3 regions of the Pantoea sp. BRR-3P genome follow, and region 3 is predicted to be linked to each of the others. Evidence: predicted binding sites of a transcription regulator. Region 3 holds the regulator's gene; each other region holds the start of a gene.
What was found. The regulator CRP, encoded in region 3, controls carbon source genes, mostly activating them, when cyclic AMP is high. The targets are predictions, from matches to a motif close to ATGTGANNNNNNTCACAT.
Positions count from the first base shown of each region.

Region 1: a site for CRP is predicted at 1,052-1,069, ahead of rbsD (D-ribose pyranase). Genes of this name have one in related genera too.
Region 2: a site for CRP is predicted at 2,086-2,103, ahead of AAGR08_RS04880 (NupC/NupG family nucleoside CNT transporter). Genes of this name have one in related genera too.

Region 1 covers NZ_CP155066.1:4,069,217-4,074,837, forward strand. Annotated here, with positions in the region: gene qseB (quorum sensing response regulator transcription factor QseB) at 1-402, opposite strand, end outside; gene AAGR08_RS18780 (YgiW/YdeI family stress tolerance OB fold protein) at 583-978, shown strand; gene rbsD (D-ribose pyranase) at 1,151-1,570, shown strand; gene rbsA (ribose ABC transporter ATP-binding protein RbsA) at 1,578-3,086, shown strand; gene rbsC (ribose ABC transporter permease) at 3,083-4,054, shown strand; gene rbsB (ribose ABC transporter substrate-binding protein RbsB) at 4,081-4,956, shown strand; gene rbsK (ribokinase) at 5,021-5,621, shown strand, end outside.
Region 2 covers NZ_CP155066.1:1,064,064-1,069,684, forward strand. Annotated here, with positions in the region: gene AAGR08_RS04865 (formate/nitrite transporter family protein) at 1-47, opposite strand, end outside; tRNA gene AAGR08_RS04870 (tRNA-Ala) at 399-474, shown strand; tRNA gene AAGR08_RS04875 (tRNA-Ala) at 520-595, shown strand; gene AAGR08_RS04880 (NupC/NupG family nucleoside CNT transporter) at 831-2,021, opposite strand; gene AAGR08_RS04885 (Nramp family divalent metal transporter) at 2,389-3,630, shown strand; gene AAGR08_RS04890 (DUF2502 domain-containing protein) at 3,676-4,032, opposite strand; gene mgrA (L-glyceraldehyde 3-phosphate reductase) at 4,192-5,181, opposite strand; gene AAGR08_RS04900 (thiamine pyrophosphate-binding protein) at 5,396-5,621, shown strand, end outside.
Region 3 covers NZ_CP155066.1:152,920-158,540, reverse strand. Annotated here, with positions in the region: gene AAGR08_RS00695 (phosphoribulokinase) at 1-401, shown strand, start outside; gene AAGR08_RS00690 (OsmC family protein) at 482-886, opposite strand; gene crp (cAMP-activated global transcriptional regulator CRP) at 1,191-1,823, shown strand; gene AAGR08_RS00680 (YccS/YhfK family putative transporter) at 1,882-3,960, shown strand; gene AAGR08_RS00675 (aspartate aminotransferase family protein) at 3,957-5,177, opposite strand; gene AAGR08_RS00670 (aminodeoxychorismate synthase component II) at 5,265-5,621, opposite strand, start outside.

The DNA of each region.
Region 1 (5,621 bases), 320 kb from region 3:
CAGGGTAACCTTGCCGTGTTTAAGCTCTGGCTGCAGCTGTCCATGACGACGACGGATCAGCGCCTGCAAACGTGCGGCTACTTCTGTTAGCGCAAACGGCTTGCACAGGTAATCGTCGGCGCCGAGCTGCAATCCTTGCACGCGCTGATCGAGCGCATCGCGCGCCGTGAGAATCAGCACCGGCACATCGTGTCCTTGCTGGCGCCATTGACGCAGGATGTCTAAACCATCGCGTTCCGGCAGCGACAGATCCAGCACTACCGCATCCCAGGGCGCGGCGGTTAGGGCCTGAAATCCGCTTTCCCCCGAGATAAACCAGTCGACGCTGAAGCCGAGTTTGGTGAGGCCAACCTTCAAACCGTCGCCAATCAGGGCGTCATCTTCTATCAATAAAATGCGCATAACTTCTCCTTCTGTTAAGCGGAGTTATACGAAGCACATTCTTTCTTGTACAGCGAAAATCGCGGCAAATAGGCTATTTTTCAGGAATGTACGCGCAAAGCGTTCTCTTAAGATCCTGTTAAGAACCTTATGGTGAAATAGCGCATGTAAACCAACACATTCATGGAAACGAGGTGAGAAATGAAAAAATCTGCTGCTTTATTCGCGATTGTCGCGCTGGCTGCTACGCCGGTTCTTGCTGCGCAGCAAGGGGGTTTTGTGGATCCCACTGCACCAACGGCACAGGTCAAGTCTGGTGGTTTCAAAGCCGATAACACTAGCATCGTCACGGTAAAACAGGCCGAAGAGATGAAAGACGATAGCTGGATTACCGTACGCGGTACGCTGGAGAAGCAAATTGGTGATGAGGATTATCAGTTCCGCGATGCTACTGGCACCATGAAGGTCGAAATCGATCATAAACGCTGGAACGGTTTGACCATCACACCGAAGGATCAGGTGGAGCTGACCGGTGAACTGGATAAGGATTTCAACGCGATCGAACTGGACGTGAAACAGGTACGTAAATTGCCATAATTTCCTCCCCGGGGCCGTGTAAGCGGCTCCGCCATCCCACCAAACTCAAATTCCCGCTGGCACAAGCGAAACGTTTCGATGGCGATCACATTTCCGTGATGTCGTCATTGAGTTGCCGCGCGCATTTTATACACTCCCGATCAGCGAAACGTTTCGCTGTGGAGTGGAAGAAATGAAAAAAGGTCGCTTGTTAAACGCTGAAGTCTCTCATGTGATTGCCCGCCTGGGGCACACCGATACGCTGACGATTGCAGATGCAGGCTTGCCGATTCCGGCCGGTCCACAGCGCATCGATCTGGCATTAACGCCGGGTACGCCCGAATTTTTACAGGTGGTCGACGTTATCACGCAGGAGATGCAGGTCGAAAGCGCCCTGATGGCGGAGGAGATTAAACAGCATAATCCGCCGCTCCACAGCGCACTGCTCGCCGTGCTCGAAGCCTTGCAACGGCACCAGGGGAATGTCATCACCATCCGTTACACCAGCCATGAACAATTCAAACAACAGACACAGCGCAGTCAGGCGGTCATTCGCAGCGGAGAGTGTTCTCCGTATGCGAATGTCATCCTGAGCGCTGGCGTGACCTTCTGAGGCCGTTATGCAACCGTTATTGCAACTCAAAGGGATTGAAAAATCGTTTCCTGGCGTGAAAGCGCTGAATGGCGCCTCGCTTGCCGTCTATCCTGGCCGCGTGATGGCGCTGGTGGGCGAAAACGGTGCCGGTAAATCTACCATGATGAAAGTGCTGACCGGCATTTACAGCATGGACGCCGGCTCCATGCAGTGGCTGGGTAAGGATGTGGCGTTCTCTGGCCCGAAAGCTTCGCAGGAAGCGGGCATTGGTATTATCCATCAGGAACTGAACCTGATTCCGCAGCTGACCGTCGCCGAAAATATTTTCCTTGGTCGTGAATTTGTTAACCGCTTTGGCCGCATCGAATGGAAAAAGATGTATGCCGCAGCGGATGGACTGTTACAACGCCTTAATCTGCGCTTCAGCAGCCACAAGCTGGTGGGCGATTTGTCGATTGGCGATCAGCAGATGGTTGAGATCGCGAAAGTGCTTAGCTTCGAGTCAAAAGTCATCATTATGGATGAACCGACCGATGCGCTCACCGATACCGAAACGCTGTCGCTGTTCCGCGTGATCAACGAACTAAAAGCGCAGGGCTGCGGCATTGTCTATATCTCGCACCGCATGAAAGAGATCTTCGAGATTTGCGATGACGTCACCGTGTTCCGCGACGGGCAGTTTATTGCCGAGCGCGCGGTCAGCGATCTCAGCGAAGAGAGCCTGATCGAGATGATGGTGGGGCGCAAACTGGAAGATCAATATCCACGCATTGATCAACAACCTGGCGAGATCCGTTTAAAAGTCGAAAACCTGAGCGGGCCGGGCGTTGATAACGTCAGCTTTACGCTGCGTAAAGGGGAAATCCTTGGCGTGTCTGGCCTGATGGGCGCGGGCCGCACTGAACTGATGAAAGTGCTGTACGGCGCGCTGCCACGCAGCAAAGGCAAAGTCACGCTGAATGGACGTGAGATCGTGACCCGCTCACCGCAGGATGGCTTAGCGAACGGCATCGTCTATATCTCCGAAGACCGCAAGCGCGATGGCCTGGTGCTCGGCATGTCGGTGAAAGAGAACATGTCGCTGACCGCGCTGCGCTATTTCAGTACCGGCGCGGGCAATCTCCGGCACAGCGATGAGCAGCTGGCGGTGGGCGATTTTATCCGCCTGTTCAACGTTAAAACCCCCTCCATGGAGCAGCCGATTGGGCTGCTGTCCGGTGGTAATCAGCAGAAAGTAGCGATTGCGCGAGGTCTGATGACACGCCCCGATGTGCTGATTCTTGATGAGCCAACACGCGGCGTCGACGTTGGGGCGAAAAAAGAGATCTATCAGTTAATTAACCAGTTTAAAGCCGAAGGGCTGAGCATCATTTTGGTGTCGTCAGAAATGCCGGAAGTGTTGGGTATGAGCGATCGCATCGTGGTGATGCATGAAGGCCATCTGAGTGGCGAATTTTCCCGCGAGCAGGCTACCCAGGAATCCCTGATGGCAGCGGCAGTCGGTAAGCAACACAGCGAGGAGTTAGTTGTATGAGCACCCAAACCCTACCCGCCAGCCGCCGCTGGTTCAGCAAAGCCTGGCTGCTGGAGCAGAAATCCCTGATTGCGTTGATCGTGCTGATCGCCGTGGTCGCCAGCCAGAGCCCAAATTTCTTTACGCTGCCGAATATGTTCAACATTCTGCAGCAGACGTCGGTCAACGCCATCATGGCGGTGGGGATGACGCTGGTGATTCTGACTTCAGGCATTGATTTGTCGGTGGGATCGCTGCTGGCGCTGACGGGCGCGGTAGCGGCATCAATTGTCGGATTAGAAGTGAATGCGCTGGTCGCCGTAGCGGCTTCGCTGGCGCTCGGCGCGGCAATTGGCGCTCTTACCGGTGTAATAGTCGCACGCGGCAAGGTGCAGGCTTTTATCGCCACGCTGGTGATGATGCTGCTGCTGCGCGGCGTCACTATGGTTTATACCAACGGCAGCCCAATCAATACCGGTTTCAACGATAACGCCGATCTGTTCGGCTGGTTCGGTATTGGCCGCCCGCTGGGCATCCCAACGCCGGTTTGGCTGATGGCAGTGGTATTTGCACTCGCGTGGTACATGCTGCATCACACGCGCCTCGGACGTTACATCTACGCGCTGGGCGGTAACGAAGCGGCTACACGCTTATCCGGTATCAGCGTTAACCGCGTCAAAATCATCGTCTATTCGCTGTGCGGCCTGCTGGCGGCATTGGCAGGCACCATCGAAGTGGCACGCCTCTCTTCCGCACAACCCACGGCGGGTACCGGTTATGAACTGGATGCCATTGCCGCGGTGGTGCTGGGCGGCACCAGCCTGGCGGGCGGTAAAGGCCGCATCATGGGCACGCTGATTGGTGCGCTGATCCTCGGCTTCCTGAATAACGGCCTGAATCTGATGGGCGTATCGTCTTACTACCAAATGATTGTTAAAGCCGTCGTCATTCTGCTAGCGGTGCTGGTGGATAACAAAAGCAGTAAATAACTCTGACCTTCACACAGGATTTAAAAATGAAAAAGTTAACTGCATTGGCCGTCATTCTTGGCGCCACCCTCAGTGCTGGCGCAATGGCCAAGGACACCATTGCTCTGGTGGTTTCAACCCTGAATAATCCGTTCTTTGTGTCACTGAAAGATGGCGCACAGAAAGAAGCTGATCAACTGGGTTATAACCTTGTCGTGCTGGATTCGCAGAACAACCCGGCGAAAGAGCTGGCGAACGTGCAGGATCTGACCGTACGCGGCACCAAGCTGCTGCTGATCAACCCAACCGATTCTGATGCGGTAGGCAACGCGGTGAAAATGGCGAACCAGGCGAACATTCCGGTGATCACTCTGGACCGTGTTGCTGCGCAAGGTACCGTGGTGAGCCACGTTGCTTCTGACAACCGTTTCGGCGGCAAAATGGCCGGTGACTTCATCGCTAAAAAGCTGGGCGATGGCGCGAAAATCATTGAACTGCAGGGCATTGCCGGTACGTCTGCGGCGCGCGAGCGTGGCGAAGGCTTTAAACAAGCGGCAGATGCGCACAAATTCAACATCCTGGCGAGCCAGCCTGCTGACTTTGACCGTACTAAAGGTTTGAACGTCATGCAGAACCTGCTGCAGGGCCATCCGGATGTGCAGGCGGTGTTCGCACAGAATGACGAAATGGCGCTGGGCGCGCTGCGTGCGCTGCAAACGGCCGGTAAAACCGACGTGCTGGTGGTGGGCTTCGATGGCACTGCTGACGGCGTGAAAGCGGTAGAATCGGGTAAACTGACCGCTACTGTGGCACAGATGCCAGACAAAATTGGCGTGATTGGCGTGCAGACCGCCGATAAAGTACTGAAAGGCGAGAAGGTGCAGTCGGTGAACCCGGTTGACCTGAAGCTGGTGACTAAATAATAAGTAAAGAAAAGCAGGGCAACGCGCCACCTTCCCGGTGGCGCATCTTTCTGGATGAATCCCAATGAGCAAACGCGCAAAACTGGCCGTTCTCGGCAGCATTAATGCCGATCACATCCTTAACCTCACCCACTTTCCACGTCCGGGCGAAACGGTGATCGGGAAACAGTATCAAATTGCCTTTGGCGGCAAAGGGGCCAATCAGGCGGTGGCCGCTGGCCGTGCCGGTGCTGACATTGCCTTTATTGCCTGCGTCGGTGCCGATGATATTGGCGCACGCATTCGTCAGCAGCTGCAGCAGGATCGCATTGATACTGCGCCGGTCGAAATCGTTGCGGATGAAGCCACCGGTGTGGCGATGATCTTCGTGAATGGCGAAGGCGAAAATAATATCGGCATTTATTCCGGCGCCAATGCAGCGCTGACGCCGGCTCGCGTTGCACACCATCAGCAGGTAATTGCCGATGCCGATGCGTTACTGATGCAGCTGGAATCACCGCTGGAAAGCGTACTGGCGGCGGCGAAAATTGCCCGAGAGCAGCATACCCAGGTCATTCTCAATCCCGCGCCGGCTACACAGCTTTCTAATGAGCTGCTCGGATTGATCGACATCATCACGCCAAATGAAACCGAAGCAGAAATTCTCACCGGCATCGCGGTAAAGA
Region 2 (5,621 bases), 910 kb from region 3:
GCTTGAATCGCCAGTTGGGCGATCTCTTTTGGGGTATGCAGCGACATAATTCACTTTTCTTTTATTGAACAAAGGGATATTGCTGGCCGGTCATAAAGAGAAAGACCCTGGAAGGATGACCGGTTAATTAGCGCGCTAAGTTTCACACGCACCATTAACGAAAACAAGACTGTTCCTAACATCTTTAACTAAAGTTTAACGATGTAATGCCAGGTCGTTGCCAAATAGCCGAGTGGGAGCGGGCTCAGAAAGGCGGCGCACCCTGAAAAAAGGCTATGATAGCGTGGGGTTGACGCCTTTTTCAGCGATCGAACACAGAACGAGAATTTGACGTTGACACTCAAGAGGCGGTTTCATATTATGCCGTCCGTCGAGTTTACTCGACAGTTTTTCGGTTCGGGGGTATAGCTCAGCTGGGAGAGCGCTTGCATGGCATGCAAGAGGTCAGCGGTTCGATCCCGCTTATCTCCACCAAACAAACCTTCCCAAGGGTTTGACCGAAAAATGATTTCCAGATGTGGGGGTATAGCTCAGCTGGGAGAGCGCTTGCATGGCATGCAAGAGGTCAGCGGTTCGATCCCGCTTATCTCCACCAAATCTCTGTTCGTTCTGAACACATTCAAAAAACCATCAATCTAGAGCAGCGCAATCTATTGTGCGGTTTTGCCGTTTCTCAAATGCGCAGGCAGTAACAGCGGAAATTCAATATCGTGCAAAGATTTTGCCTTCAGCGATGAGGCGGGTGATTGCAGGGGAAAGCAGGGACGATGCGGGATAGAACCGATTGAACAATTAAGATGAGAAGGGCGAGCCGAAGCCCGCCCTGACGATCAGAAGGCCAACACCAGACCGGCAATGGCTGCAGACAGCACGCTCACCAGCGTTGAGCCGTACAGCAGTTTCAGGCCGAAGCGTGAAACCACATTACCTTGCTCTTCGTGCAAACCTTTAATCGCACCCGCCACAATCCCGATTGAGGAGAAGTTAGCAAAGGAAACGAGGAACACTGACAAGATACCTTCCGCATGCGGCGAGAGTTGACCGGCGATTTTCTGCAGGTCCATCATCGCCACGAATTCGTTGGAAACCAGTTTCGTTGCCATGATGCTGCCAACCTGCAGCGCTTCGTGCGAAGGCACACCCATCACCCAGGCAAATGGATAGAACACATAGCCCAACACGCCCTGGAAGCTGATGCCGAAGATCAAATCGAACAGTGCGTTCAGGCCGGAAATCAGCGCGATGAAACCAATCAGCATTGCGGCCACAATAATCGCAACTTTGAAACCGGCGAGGATATATTCGCCCAGCATTTCGAAGAAGCTCTGACCCTTATGCAGATCCTGCAGCTGCAGATCTTCTTCGCTGTCCACGCGGTATGGGTTGATAAGCGACAAGACAATAAAGGTGCTGAACATGTTCAGAACCAGCGCAGCTACCACATATTTCGGCTGCAGCATGGTCATGTACGCGCCGACAATCGACATGGAAACGGTCGACATCGCGGTCGCTGCCATGGTGTACATGCGGCGCTGTGACATTTTGCCGAGGATATCCTTATAGGCGATGAAGTTTTCTGACTGTCCCAAAATCAGAGAGCTTACGGCGTTAAAGGATTCCAGTTTGCCCATACCGTTGACCTTTGACAGCACGGTACCAATGCCGCGAATGACCCATGGCAATATACGGAAATGTTGCAAAATACCGATCAACGCTGAGATGAAGACAATTGGGCAGAGAACATTCAGGAAGAAGAAGGCGAGGCCTTTCTCATTCATGTTGCCGAATACAAAGTTGGTGCCTTCGGCCGCATATTTAAGCAGATGATCAAACACACCCGCGAAGCCTTGTACAAAGCCGAGGCCAACGGATGAGTTAAGGAAGAACCAGGCCAGCAGCACTTCGATCACTAAAAGTTGAACGATGTAGCGAACGCGAATGCTTTTACGATCGTGACTGACCAGCAAGGCCAGCACGGCTACCACCACTAGTGCTAAAATAAAATGCAAAACATGGGACATGTCGGCTCCAAATTTGAGGAGGGTTGTATTTTGCTGCGTATTCTATGTAACGCGTTACTTAAAAACGAGATCAAAACCACATTATAAGTAATCGCTATCGCGTTATTTCTCAGATAAGTCTCACCGCTCACAACCCGGTTACAAATCATTCACAAGAAATATCCACAAAAACATTGTCTATAAAATGACCCAGGAGTAGAGTCAATTCCGTTGCCACTTTTTTGACGAGAACACGCTTTACCTAAAGGTATAGCAATGGCTATACTTCATAGCACTATCTATTAATACAATAACTATAATCAAATTTCACTTGCCTTGCTGACCGCTTAAGCTGCTCGGGTCACATGCATTAAGACAGGGTCAAACTATGTTAGAAAGCCGCACCGTAGAGCGCGCCGCTCGCGGAGCCAGAAAGATCAAGCTCGCCCTGCTGGGTCCCGCGTTTATCGCGGCCATTGGTTATATCGATCCCGGTAACTTCGCAACCAATATTCAGGCCGGCGCCGCTTACGGCTATAAGCTGTTATGGGTGGTGGTGTGGGCTAATGTCATGGCGATGTTGATTCAGCTCATGTCTGCTAAGCTGGGGATTGCCACCGGCAAAAATCTGGCTGAACACATTCGCGATCGCTTCCCGCGCCCGGCGGTGTGGTTCTATTGGGTGCAGGCGGAGATCATCGCAATGGCAACCGATCTCGCGGAATTCATCGGTGCAGCGCTCGGTTTCAAACTGTTATTGGGGATATCGCTTCTGCAAGGCGCGGTATTAACCGGGATTGCTACTTATCTGATTTTGATGCTGCAGAGTCGTGGCCAAAAGCCGCTGGAACTGGTGATTGGCGGTCTATTACTGTTTGTGGCGGCCGCCTATATTGTTGAGCTGTTTTTCTCCCAGCCCAAGGTCAGCGAATTAGTTGTTGGGATGGCATTACCCACGTTACCGACTTCAGATGCGGTTTTCCTTGCTGCTGGGGTATTGGGCGCCACTATTATGCCGCACGTGATTTATCTGCACTCGGCGCTGACGCAGCACGGTAATAAAGGCAGTAAAGCGGAACGCTACTCCTCCACTAAGCTGGATGTGGCGATCGCGATGACCATTGCCGGCTTTGTTAATCTGGCAATGATGGCGACGGCCGCAGCAGCGTTTCACTTCAGCGGCCATTCGAGCATTGTCGATCTTGACCAGGCGTATCTCACGCTGCAGCCGCTGCTTGGTCAGGCTGCGGCTATTGTCTTCGGCCTGAGTCTGGTTGCTGCCGGTCTTTCATCTACCGTGGTCGGTACGCTGGCGGGACAAGTGGTGATGCAGGGCTTTATCCGCTTCCACATTCCATTGTGGTTCCGTCGTACTATCACCATGCTGCCCTCATTTATTGTGATTTGGGCGGGATGGGATCCTACGCGTATTCTGGTGATGAGCCAGGTATTGCTGAGTTTTGGTATCGCGCTGGCGCTGATTCCGCTGCTGTCATTCACCGGAAATCGGGAGTTAATGGGCGACGCAATGGTTAACTCGCGCCTGATGCAGAATGCCGGGCGGCTGATTGTGGTGTTGGTGATCGCACTAAATCTTTACTTGTTAGTGGGTGAGGCGCTCGGCTGGTAAGACGCAGATAAAAGAAAAATCCCGCAATTAAGCGGGATTTTTCTTTTAATGATGGTGATGATCGTGATGGCCACGACGATCGTCATGGCGATGATCGTGACGCCAGTGTTCACGACGTTCGCGTTCATGCCAGCGACGTTCGCGCTCACGTTCATAAGCGCGGTGACGTTTCCACTCTTCATGACGCCACCAGCGATGATCGTTGTACTGATAACGGTCGTTCCACCAGCGCGGTTCGCGCCAGCGACCGCCGTCCCAGTAATTGCCGTGTCGGTCGCGATCGCCGAGATGTAGCGTAACACCCGGAGCTAAATTGATGGTGGCACTATTGGCTTCTGCTGTGTGCGACGCCAGCGGGGATAGAGATGCCAGCAAGGCGGCAAATAAAATGGCACGTTTCATAAACTCTCCTTTTCGGCGGCTTATTACTGCTACCGTTGCGCTATTTTGCCACATCGGACCAGCCATACCTTGAGAATCAATCCGAAAAAACGTGGCGGTACCTCTTTGGAGAATTTTCTGCTACAGAGAACACCCGGCAAAAGCCGGGCGAGTAAGCGTTTACACTAAGATATTATCGATGGCTTTAATTTCATCCGAGCTCAGCGCTGGCTGACTTAACATCTCCACGGCATCATCAATTTGCGCGGTTTTGCTGGCACCGATTAGCACCGAGGTCACCCGCGCATCGCGCAATACCCAGCTTAATGCCGTTTGCGCCAGCTTTTGGCCACGCTGCTGAGCAATGGCCTGCAACTGACGCACTTTTTCCATCTTCTCTTGTGTCAATTGGCTTTCACTCAGGAACTTACTGCCGCTCGCGATACGCGAATCTTCTGGAATACCCTGCAAATAGCGGTCAGTTAATACGCCACCCGCCAGCGGTGAGAAGGCAATGCAGCCAACGCCGTTATCGCCTAGCACATCCAGCAAACCCTGTTCCGGCGTGCGCTCAAACAGGGAATAACGCGGCTGATGAATCAGGCATGGCGTACCGAGATCGCGCAGAATCGCAATTGCTTCAGCGGCTTTGTCCGCTGGATAGTTCGATATGGCGGCGTACAGCGCTTTGCCCTGACGCACCACCTGATCGAGCGCACGCATGGTTTCTTCCAGCGGGGTTTCTGGATCGGGACGGTGATGATAGAAAATATCCACATACTCCAGCCCCATACGTTTAAGGCTCTGATCGAGACTGGAAATCAAATATTTGCGTGAACCCCAATCGCCATAAGGGCCATCCCACATGGTGTAACCCGCTTTCGTCGAGATCACCAACTCATCGCGTAGCCCTTGAAAATCCTCGCGCAGAATGCGACCAAAGTTAGATTCTGCCGATCCCGGAGGCGGGCCGTAATTGTTGGCCAGATCGAAATGAGTAATGCCGCGATCAAAGGCGTGTCGCAACAGTTCACGGCTATTATCGATGCGGGTACTGTCGCCAAAGTTGTGCCATAGCCCCAGCGAAATAGCCGGTAACTTCAGCCCGCTACGGCCACTGCGACGATATTGCATCTGTTGATAACGTTCAGGATGGGGAAAAGCAGTCATGCAGCGTTCCTGTCTCAATAGGGGAGAAAGTGACATCAGCATAGCAGTGTATGCGTTTACACTAAGGTGAAACGCGCCGAAGATCGCAACTTACAGAATTATCTGTCGTCGTAACGAATGCTTGCCACAAATCCCCGCATCGCGATGGTGAAAACCTCGCCAATTCAGCCACATCGCTAATACTCCTGATCATCCCCTTAACAAGGAGCTGTCGATGAAAACCTTCAATGTTGGCGATTATTTACTGCACCGTTTACAGCAATCCGGCATTCGTCATTTGTTCGGCGTGCCGGGTGATTACAACCTGCAATTTCTCGATAGCGTGATTGCGCACCCGGAAATTACCTGGGTAGGTTGTGCGAATGAACTCAATGCGGCCTATGCGGCAGATGGCTACGGTCGCTGCAAGGGCGCAGCGGCGCTGCTGACGACCTTTGGCG
Region 3 (5,621 bases):
TTAATCTCGAGTGGATTCAGAAGCTGGTGCGCGACACCGGCGAGCGCGGCCATTCACGCGAAGCGGTAATGGATTCAGTGGTGCGTTCGATGGAGGATTACATTAACTTCATCACGCCACAGTTCTCGCGCACGCACATTAACTTCCAGCGCGTGCCGACCGTCGATACCTCAAATCCGTTTGCCGCACGGGAAATCCCGTCATTGGATGAGAGCTTCGTGGTGATCCATTTCCGTGGCTTAGAAGGGATTGCGTTCCCCTATCTGCTGGCGATGATTCAGGGATCGTTTATCTCCCACATTAATACGCTGGTGGTACCCGGCGGGAAAATGGGATTAGCAATGGAGCTGATTATGCTGCCGCTGGTGCAACGACTGATTGAAGGGAAGCGGATTGAATAAGAGTGATAGGTCGCCATTAATGGCGACACTACGAAATGAGCGCGTTTTGTAGGGTGCGCATTAATGCGCACCTGGAAGCATTAACGTTCGATCACTTCATAGCTATGGGTGATTTCCACGCCTTTGCCCAGCATGATCGCCACCGAGCAATATTTTTCCGCTGACAAATCAACCGCGCGGGAAACCGCCTTATCACTCAACGCTTTGCCGCTGACAATAAAATGCAGGTTGATGTGGGTAAAAATACGCGGTGCTTCTTCGCGGCGTTCAGAGGTGAGTTTCACTTCGCAATCGGCCACATCGCTGCGCCCTTTTTGCAGAATCGAGACCACATCAATGGCGCTGCAACCCCCTGCTGCCATTAACACCATCTCCATTGGACTTGGCGCTTTATCACCGGAATTCCCGTCCATTAACACCTGATGTCCGGATGAGGATTCTCCGAGAAAGGTAAGACCTTCCACCCATTTCACTCGTGCCTGCATGATTCTTTCTCCTGAAGCGGCGGTTTTGCCGCCAGAGTACGCTTTCACCTGATAAACAGCAATCCAGACTATTCCCCCGTTTGCTGAAGCGAGACAACACAAGACAGCTCGCAAAAGCTGTGCTACAAACAGTGCTGAAAATATTTTCGTCGTTACAGACGAAGGCGGGAAGAATCAAAAGCGTAGCTTAAGAATGACCCGGAATAATTTTTCCATTACTGGAAACGCTCGACGATTAAACCGCCTGACAGGGAAAAAATGCCCCCTGTATTTTGGGCACGATTACAACAGAGGATAATAGCGAATGGTTCTCGGCAAACCGCAAACAGACCCTACACTCGAATGGTTCCTGTCCCATTGCCATATTCACAAATATCCGTCCAAAAGCACGCTCATCCATCAGGGTGAGAAAGCGGAAACGCTGTACTACATCGTGAAAGGTTCCGTAGCGGTACTGATTAAAGATGAAGAAGGCAAAGAGATGATTCTCTCCTACCTCAATCAGGGAGATTTCATCGGCGAACTCGGTCTTTTCGAAGAAGGCCAGGAACGTAGTGCCTGGGTGCGTGCGAAGTCTGCCTGTGAAGTGGCTGAAATTTCCTACAAAAAATTCCGTCAGCTGATTCAGGTAAACCCGGATATTTTAATGCGACTTTCGTCGCAAATGGCGCGTCGTCTGCAAGTGACATCAGAGAAAGTGGGCAACCTTGCTTTCCTTGACGTAACAGGACGTATCGCGCAAACGCTGCTTAATCTGGCTAAACAGCCAGATGCGATGACTCACCCAGACGGCATGCAAATTAAAATCACCCGTCAGGAGATTGGTCAGATCGTGGGCTGCTCACGCGAAACCGTGGGTCGTATCCTGAAAATGCTGGAAGATCAGAACCTGATCTCTGCACACGGTAAAACCATCGTCGTCTACGGCACCCGCTAATTTCTTCTCACCCACGGCGTGATGGCAACATCGCGCCGTTTCTATTTGCGATGAGCTGATGTGGCGCCGAATCATCTATCATCCTGAAGTTAACTATGCACTGCGGCAAACGCTGGTGCTGTGCCTGCCTGTGGCTCTCGGCTGGCTGTTTGGCGATCTGCAAAAAGGTCTGCTGTTCTCGTTAGTGCCTGCCTGCTGCAATATGGCGGGTCTGGATACGCCGCACAAACGCTTTTTCAAACGCTTGATTGTGGGTGGTTCGCTGTTTGCCACCGGCAGCTTCCTGATGCAAATTTTGACCGCTTACCAGATTCCGCTGCCGTTGATCCTGCTGGCGCTGCCGCTGCTGATCGGCGTGACCGGCGAAATCGGCCCGCTGCATGCACGCCTGCTGCCCGCCACCTTAATCGCTGCTATCTTTACGCTCAGCCTGGTTGGGCGCATGCCGATATGGGTGCCGCCGCTGCTCTATATTGGCGGTACGCTGTGGTACGGCTTGTTCAACTGGTTCTGGTTCTGGCTGTGGAAAGAGCAGCCGATGCGTGAATCGCTCAGCCTGCTGTTTCGCGAGCTGGCGGATTATTGCGATGCCAAATACACCTTACTGACACAGCTGACCGATCCGGAAAAAGCGTTACCGCCGCTGCTGGCGCGCCAGCAGAAAGCGGTCGATCTCATCACTACCTGTTACCAGCAAATGCATATGCTGTCGGCCAGCCGCGATAACAGTCACAAGCGCCTGACGCGCGCCTTCCAGGTGGCGCTGGATTTGCAGGAACACATCTCGGTCAGTCTGCATCAGCCCGAAGAGGTACAGAAACTGGTGGAGGAGAGCCACGCTGAAGCGGTGATCCGCTGGAACGCCAAAATCATCTCCGCACGTTTGCGCGTGCTGGCTGATGCAATTCTCTATCATCAGCTGCCGGATCGTTTTCACATGGAGAAACAGCTGGGTGCGCTGGAGAAAATTGCCCGTCAGCATCCGGATAACCCGGTTGGCAACTTCTGCCTCTATCACTTCAGCCGCATCGCCCGCGTATTGCGCACGCAGAAGCCGCTTTACACGCGCGATCTCATGGCCGATCGTCAGCGCCGCTTACCGCTATTGCCAGCGTTGCGCAGCTATTTATCATTCAAATCTACCGCGTTACGCACCGCGGCCCGCTTTGCCGTAATGCTGATGTTTGGTAGCGCACTGGCGCTGTTCTTCAACATTCCTAAACCTTACTGGATTCTGATGACCATCATGTTCGTCAGCCAGAACGGCTACAGCGCCACGCGCGTGCGTATTCAGCACCGTGCGCTGGGCACCTTTGCCGGTTTGCTGATTGCCGCCGCCTCGCTGCGGCTGGCGGTGCCGGAGTCGATCACTCTGCTATTTATGCTGGGCATCACGCTGGCGAGCTATCTGATCACGCGGAAATATTACGGCTGGTCGATGATTGGCTTCACCGTCACCGCGGTGTATTCACTGCAGCTGCTATCGCTCAACGGCGCGCAATTCTTGTTGCCGCGCATGATGGACACGCTAATGGGCTGTTTGATTGCTTTCGCCGGTATGATTTGGCTATGGCCACAGTGGCAAAGCGGGCTGCTGCGTAAAAATGCGCACGATGCGCTGGAAGCTTATCAGGACGCACTGCGCTTGCTGCTCGGACCGGAACAGGCGCCGGAAAAGCTGGCTTATCAGCGCATAAAGGTCAATCAGGCGCACAATGCGCTGTTCAACTCCCTGAACCAGGCGTCGAGCGAGCCCGGCTTCAACCTGCAATATTTGCAAGACATGCGCATGTGGGTGACGCACAGCCAGTTTATCGTTGAGCACATCAACGCCATGACGATTCTCGCGCGCGAGCACACCATGTTGACGTCGAAGCTGGCGGAACGGTATCTGCAATCCTGTGAAATCGCGCTGCAGCGCTGTCAGCAGCGGCTGGCGTATGACGGGCCGGGCAACGACAGCAATATTCTGGAAGCGCCGGAGAATCTTAACGAAGGGCCGGTAACGATTGTCGAACAGCACGTGAAGCGGATTTTGCAGCACCTTAACGTCATGCACACTATCTCTTCACTGGCGTGGAGCCAGCGACCGCATCATGGCCGCTGGCTCAAGGCGTTACGCCCAAAAGCGGATTAAGCGGCCAGCACCTTTTCAATCGCCGTAGCGAAACGCGTCATGCCTTCGGCGATGTCGGTTGGCTCAATCACCAGCGACGGCACTAAACGAATCACATCGCTCCCGGCGGTGAGAATCATCAGCCCTTCCGCAGCAGAAGCATTGAGGATGTCGCGCGCCTTGCTGGCGAACTGCGGCTGCAGCGCGGCACCTATCAGCAGACCTTTGCCACGAATCTCGCTGAAGATAGCGAATTTACTGTTGATGGCCTGCAGCGCTTCCACAAACTGCTGGCGGCGCGCTTCCACACCTTCCAGCACTTCCGGAGTATTGATGATATCCAGCGCGGTTTCCGCAATCGCGCAGGCCAGCGGATTGCCGCCGTATGTGGTGCCGTGCACGCCCGGCGCCATCACTGCCGCAATGTCATTGGTGGTCAACATCGCGCTTACCGGGAATCCGCCGCCCAGCGCTTTCGCGGTGGTCAGGATATCGGGCTTGATGCCGTAATGCTCGTAGCTGAACAGCTTACCGCTGCGGCCCATACCGCTCTGTACTTCATCTAATACCAGCAGCGCATTATGTTCGTCGCACAACGCACGCAGGCCCTGCATAAATTCCTGCGTAGCCGGTACCACGCCGCCTTCGCCCTGAATCGGTTCTACCACAATGGCGCAGGTGTGATCGTCAATCACCGCTTTTACCGCGTCGAGATCGTTGAACGGCACATGCACGATGTCAGCCGGTTTTGGCCCGAAGCCATCGGAATATTTCGGCTGCCCGCCAACCGACACGGTAAACAGCGTGCGGCCATGGAACGCATTGTGGAAAGCGATAATTTTGCTTTTGAATGGGCTGTGTTTTTTGCAGGCATAATAGCGCGCCAGCTTGAAGGCCGCTTCGTTGGCTTCTGCGCCGGAGTTACCGAAAAACACGCGGTCGGCAAAGGTAGCAGCGATCAGTTTACTCGCCAGACGCAGCGCCGGTTCGTTAGTGAACACGTTGCTGGTGTGCCACAGCGTTTCGCCCTGGGTTTTCAGCGTCTCCACCAGCGCCGGATGACAATGGCCCAATGCCGTCACCGCAATACCGCCTGAGAAATCGATATACTCTTTGCCCTGCTGATCCCACACTCGGCTGCCCTTGCCTTTAACCGGCACAAACTGCGCAGGTGCATAAACAGGCAAAATTACGTTATCGAACGTTTCCCGGGTTACCGCTAGTTTTTCCGCTGCCATTGACGACCTCATCGGGTTATTTGTTGAGCTAGTGTGAAATTATAATCACAAAATATGCATAAAAAATCACACCATGGCAAATATAAGTTACGCGCTGAGGAAATTAGCCAGCAGCTGGTGACCTTGTTCACTGAGGATGCTTTCCGGGTGAAACTGCACGCCTTCCAGCGGCAAGGTGCGATGGCGGAAGCCCATGATCTCATCCGGTTCGCCGTCGCGCAGGCTCCACGCGGTAATTTCAAAGTCTGCAGGCAGCGTATCGCGCGCCACAATCAGCGAATGATAGCGCGTCACGGTCAGCGGATTATTCAGGTTGCGGAACACGCCTTGATTGCTGTGCTGAATGCGCGAGGTTTTACCGTGCATCACCTGCCGCGCGCGTACCACCTGCGCGCCATATGCCTGAGCGATCGCCTGATGCCCAAGGCAAACCCCCAGAATCGG